One region of the Arcicella lustrica genome, then DNA from elsewhere that is predicted to be linked to it. Evidence: riboswitches for the same ligand, from Rfam matches in the RefSeq annotation. Region 1 holds a riboswitch; the other holds the start of a gene.
What was found. A riboswitch is a leader RNA that binds a small molecule or an ion and turns the genes downstream of it on or off. The one in region 1 is predicted to bind thiamine pyrophosphate.

Region 1 (3,220 bases):
GTAATAACTTAAAATAAATCTATACCATGAAATCTAACCCTATTTTTAATAATTCCAAGCTCTTTCCTTTGCTTCATTTAATACTTCAGAAGAAATGTAAAATATTCATTTTTAGTACTTTATTTACTTGTTTGGGCATTTGGATAGCCTATAATATTCCAAATGAATATACTTCGCAAGTACAGATTTTACCCGAATTAGAAATCAAAGAAGGCTCTGAAAGTATGAATAATTTTAAATCTTTGGCTGGACTTGCTGGCGTTGACCTGAGTAGTTTTGGTTCAACCGAAGCCGTTCGACCAGATTTATACCCTAATATTTTACAAAGTACGCCTTTTTTGATGCAACTACTTCATTTAAAAGTTCACTCAATCGAACATCAGCGAGAAATGCTTGTTTCGGATTATCTAAAGGAATGTAGTAAAAAGGAAATACTTGTAAAACTCGTTGGGGAATATAATAAAAGAGAATTTCACAACTTGAATGAACCAAAAATTACTCCAGAATTGATTCATTTGAATAAAGAAGAGGATTTACAAATTCGAGAATTGCATAAAAGAGTTGTGACTTATTTAGACAAAAAAACAGGTGTAATTACGATGTCAGTAAAAATGCAAGACCCTGTAATTGCCGCTACCCTTGCCAAATTTACGCAAGATTATCTATTAAATTATGTGATTCAGTATCGAACAGAAAAAACGCAAAAAGACATAGATTTCTTATCCTCACGAATCAATGAAGCTCAAAAACATTATGAAAACGCCCTTTTTGCGTACTCGCATTATCAGGATATGAACAGGAATTTATTCTTGAACATCGCCAAAGATGAAGGCAAAAAATTACAACATGAAGTAGAATTGGCTTATAATCTTTACACCCAATTGGCTACACAATTAGAAGAAACGAAAATTAGAATTCACAGAGAAACACCCGTTTTTAAAGTATTAGAACCCGCACAAATACCTGTGAAGAAAAGTAGTCCATCGAGGGGAATTATCATTGTAGGCTTTACTCTGTTAGGTTTGTTCATTTCTGTTGTAGGTATCACGGTTAGAAATTTTCACTTTTCTGAAGTCTTTAAGGCTTGAATACCTTAAAAACCTAAAATTGCATACCCTCAAGTCTTAAAGTCAGTAAATCCTAAAATCTAAAAAGAAAAGTCTTGATTCTTATCTCTTGAATCTAAAATCTTAAAGTCCTCCAGTTCTAAAATCTCAAAAACAGTCTTGCTTCTTGTCTCTTGTGTCTAAAGTCGTAAAGTCCAAAATCATCAAGTCTCGAAATAAAAAAATACAATTTATCAGTTTTCGTCATACCTTTGTCTTACAATCACAAAAAGGGGTGCCTTAATATAACGGGCTGAGATTATACCCACTGAACCTGATGCGGGTAATTCCGTCGAAGGGATTTTGTAAATTTGGTTTTGCGTTATAATGACGTAAACAGATTTAAAATCAATCAATCACATAGGGTTTCACATTGTTAAATCTAACGGGATTTGACTCCTTTGCCTGTTGTTAATCTTTTCAAAAATGAAAAATTTAACGACTAATCTGAGAAATCTGTCTATTCAAGCAGGTGTGCTCAAGCATTTCGTTGCCATGATTCTTTCTTCAAAGAATCAACATTTTGCTATTTTAAAGTATTCAAATCTTTTAGTTTTAATACTTTTTCTCTCCACAAAATCATACGCTCAATATACTATTTCAGGAAAAGTATTTGATGCCGAAAGTAATAAACCTTTGGCTGGTGCAAACATTGTTTTAGTGAATGCAGTAAGAGGAACGCAAAGTAATGCACAAGGTATTTTCACCCTTAAAAATGTAAAAAAAGGTACTTATACTTTGAAAGTAAGCTTTGTAGGTTATGAGAAAAAAATACAAGTAATTGATTTACAGAAAGATGCTTCTTTTAAATTCGAACTTAGTAAATCTACTTTTGCCGCAGATGAAGTAGTAGTAAATGCTACTAGAGCCAATGCAAAATCAGCCATTGCTTTTACGGATGTTTCTAAAGAAGATATTCAGAAACAAAATTTTGGTCAAGACATTCCTCAATTATTAAACTTTACACCTTCGTTAGTTTCTACTTCTGATGCTGGTGCTGGAGTGGGTTATACAGGTGTAAGAATCAGAGGAACAGATGCTACCAGAATCAATGTAACCATCAATGGCATTCCTTTGAACGATGCAGAATCTCAAGGTACTTACTGGGTCAACACTCCTGATTTGGCTAGTTCGGTAAGTTCAATCCAAGTGCAACGTGGCGTGGGTACTTCTACCAACGGTGCGGGAGCTTTTGGAGCATCTATCAATATTTCTACTAACGAATTCAGAAAACAGGCTTATGCCGAAATCAATTCTGCCTATGGCTCATTCAATACTTTAAAAAACACTATTTTAGTTGGTTCTGGTTTGGTAAACGATAAATTTACTTTTGATGCTCGTTTGTCGAAAGTTACTTCTGATGGTTATATCGACAGAGCTAGTTCTGATTTAAAATCATTTTATCTTTCTGGTGCTTATTTTGGAAAAAAATCTTTTGTTCGTCTGAATGTTTTCTCAGGAAAAGAAAAAACCTATCAAGCTTGGGAAGGCGTATCAGAAGCAACTTTGCCGATAAATCGTACTTTCAATTTATATACTTATCCAAATCAAACGGATAATTATCAGCAAGATCATTATCAATTACTTTCTTCGCATACTTTATCAAATGCGTGGACGTTTAATTTGAATTTCCATTATACTTATGGTCGTGGCTATTACGAGCAGTTTAAAGAACAAGATAAATTTTCAAAATACGGTCTGCCAAATGTTATTTTAGGTACGGATACCATCAAAAAAACAGATTTAGTTCGTAGAAAATGGTTAGATAATGATTTCTATGGAACAACTTTCTCTTTTGATTATCAAGGCATTAAGAAGTTAAAAGCTAATATTGGTGGAGGATTAAATCAATATAAGGGTCGTCATTATGGAGAAATCATTTGGGCGCAATATGCTTCTACTTCAAAATTAGGAGACAGATATTATAACGGAACGGCACAGAAAACAGATTTCAATATTTACGGAAAAGTATTCTATCAGCTTACTGAAAAAATAAATGCTTTTGCTGATTTACAAGTAAGAACTGTGAATTATGAAATTAAAGGAACGGATGATAATCTTTTGAACATTGGTCAAAAAGTGGATTATAAATTCTTTAATCCAAAGTTTGGAGT
Region 2 (3,220 bases), on a different contig from region 1:
ACTATTTTATACGAAAGTTCTTGTACCAGAGTGATTTTCTCTGAATTCTTTCGGCGTGCAACCATGTTTTTTCTTGAAAATTCTATTGAAGTATGAAAGATTATTGTAACCACATTTAGATGAAATCTCAGCAATGGATAGACGAGTATCAATTAACAAACGAGAAGCATGACCAAGGCGAATATCATTTAAGCTGTCAATAAATGTTTTTCCAGTTCTTTTTTTAATAAACCTGCTAAAACTTACAACAGTCATATTTACGATTTTGGAAATGTCCTCAAGCGAAATATCCTTATCATAATTGTTTCTCATATATACAAAAGCCTTTTCAATTCTTCGGCTATCATAAGTAGCGGTTTCATTTGCAAAAGTCACTGTCGTTAAGGTTTTCATATTTCTCGAAACCGACAAATCATGTAAAATAGACATCAATTCCATTACCGAACAGAAACCATTGGTTTGTGTGAGTCCGATTAAGCGAGGTTTAATTGCCTGAATGGTTTCTTGTGAAAAGGAAATTCCTCTAGCCGAACGTTCTAGCATCGAGCGGATAAAGCTCATTTGATTTCTTTTTAAGAATTTTTCATCAAATAAATCTTTGTGAAATTGTATCGTAATTTCATGAATATTCTCCATTTCAGATTCTTGTGAAAACCAACCATGTGGTACATTGGAACCTATCAAAATCAATTCTTGAGTTGAAATCACTTCGGTGTGGTCGCCGATTACTCTTTTCACACCTTCTGCATTTTCGATAAAATTCAACTCAAATTCTTCATGATAATGCAAAGGGAAATCGAATTTACTCTTAGTTCTGGCAAAAACCATGAAGCAATCATTTGAAGTAAGTGGCGTAATTTCTCGATAAATTTTTGTCATCTTAGATAATAAGGGTTAAAATAATACAAATAATTATGTAGTTAAAGTATCATAGGTGTAGTGGAGAATTTATACAGTAAAATTGCAATTTATTGTCAATATTGCAACAAATAGTCTATAAGATATACTAAAATCAAGGGTTTTCCCTTAGTTTTTTATAGCCAATTTTACATTGGTTTAATCTTTTGGTAGAATTTGTATCATAAGTAATGGCTTTTTGTTTTTAAGCCCAAAAATATTTTTGAAAAGACATGAGTGAAAAAAAACAAAAATATTTGCCTTGAATTCAATTTTTATACTTTACATTTGTTTCAAACTTTAGGGGTGCCTTAAATATAACGGGCTGAGATTATACCCTCAAAACCTGAACGGCGTAATTGCTGCGTAGGAAAAAGTAAGGCAGATTTTTCAATTCAAATTCGATGCAAGTATTTCATCATCGTTTCTAAAATTTCACTGCTTTTCTTGGTTAGCTTTAAAATGATAGATTGATTTTTCATTCTTGTTTTTTGGTGGATGACACATTTTGTGGATAATTAGGTGTACAACTAATATATCACAAAAGTTTTCCCAAAGCTTGCTCGTACACGCTCACAATTTCTTCTTGGTTTCCGTTAAAGTTCATTTGTTTTTATTTAAATAAATTCATGAAATGACAGTCTTTGTTAACGACGAAACATTTGAGTTTTCAGAAAATCCTACTTTAATCGAAGTGCTGAATCAACAAGGTATTAACGAACTCCATGGATTGGCTTTGGCTATCAACGAAGAAGTAATTCCTCGTGCAGAATGGTCTGCTATCAAGCTTGAAAGTAATGACCGATTAATGCTCATTCGTGCTACGCAAGGCGGTTAAAGATTGTTATTGAATCCTCCAAAAACTAATGAAAAACATGAAGAAAACAGAAAAAACTCCTCAGACTGAAACCATCAGTAGAGCGCCATTTCCTGCATCAAAAAAAGTATATGTTCAGGGAGAAATACATGATATTCAAGTAGCAATGCGTGAAATCTCTTTGTCGGATACTTTAGTAAATGGCAAAGTAATGTCCAAAAACGCACCTGTTACGGTGTATGATACCAGTGGACCATTTACTGACCCCAATATTGATATTGATGTAAGAAAAGGTTTGCCAAGATTACGCCAATCATGGATTGTAAATCGTGGTGACGTAGAAGAATTAGAAGGTATTTCTTCAAATTATGGTCGTGAACGTTTGGCAAATCCAGCTTTGGATTCACTTCGTTTTGAACATTTGAAGAAGCCATTAAGAGCGAAAGCAGGGCAAAATGTTTCGCAATTGCATTATGCCAAAAAAGGAATTATTACGCCAGAAATGGAGTACATTGCCATTCGTGAAAACCAGAAAATTGATGCTTTGAAAAGTATCGGACACCAACACGAAGGACATAGTTTCGGAGCAAATACACCAAAGGGTTTAATAACGCCAGAGTTTGTACGTTCGGAAGTGGCAATGGGTAGAGCTGTTATTCCTAATAATATTAATCACCCAGAAAGTGAACCAATGATTATTGGGCGTAACTTTTTGGTGAAAGTAAATGCCAATATTGGTAATTCTGCGGTTTCGTCGAACATCGAAGAAGAAGTAGAAAAAACCGTTTGGGCTTGTCGTTGGGGCGCTGATACCATCATGGATTTATCAACAGGTAAAAATATTCACGAAACTCGTGAGTGGATTATCCGCAATTCTCCAGTACCAATTGGCACAGTACCGATTTATCAAGCTTTGGAAAAAGTAGGAGGAAAAGCAGAAGATTTAACTTGGGAGATTTTCAGAGATACGTTAATTGAACAGGCAGAGCAAGGTGTTGATTACTTTACGATTCATGCAGGTGTATTGTTAAGATACGTGCCGATGACAGCAAAAAGAGTAACAGGTATTGTTTCTCGTGGAGGCAGTATCATGGCAAAATGGTGTTTGGCTCATCATAAAGAGAATTTCCTTTATACACATTTTGAAGAAATCTGCGAAATCATGAAAGCTTATGATGTCGCTTTTTCTTTGGGAGATGGACTTCGTCCTGGAAGTATTGCCGATGCCAATGATGCCGCTCAATTTGCTGAATTAGAAACTTTGGGTGAATTGACGAAAATCGCTTGGAAACACGATGTACAAACCATCATCGAAGGACCGGGTCACGTGCCGATGCACTTGATTAAAGAAAATATGGACAAGCAATTGAAAGAATGTCACGAAGCCCCTTTTTACACACTTGGACCATTGACGACAGATATTGCTCCAGCTTATGACCATATTACTTCAGGAATCGGTGCAGCCATGATTGGCTGGTTTGGTTGTGCGATGCTTTGTTATGTTAC

Region 2: it holds a riboswitch for thiamine pyrophosphate, as region 1 does, so the genes downstream of both, thiS (sulfur carrier protein ThiS) here and VB798_RS09430 (TonB-dependent receptor) in region 1, are expected to answer to the same signal.

What each region holds. Positions count from the first base shown of each region.
Region 1 covers NZ_JAYGIM010000007.1:22,251-25,470, reverse strand. The annotation lists gene VB798_RS09440 (SLBB domain-containing protein) at 1-17, shown strand, start outside; gene VB798_RS09435 (GNVR domain-containing protein) at 27-1,088, shown strand; TPP riboswitch at 1,328-1,424, shown strand; gene VB798_RS09430 (TonB-dependent receptor) at 1,533-3,220, shown strand, end outside.
Region 2 covers NZ_JAYGIM010000015.1:105,211-108,430, reverse strand. The annotation lists gene VB798_RS19050 (AraC family transcriptional regulator) at 7-879, opposite strand; TPP riboswitch at 1,190-1,287, shown strand; gene thiS (sulfur carrier protein ThiS) at 1,532-1,735, shown strand; gene thiC (phosphomethylpyrimidine synthase ThiC) at 1,773-3,220, shown strand, end outside.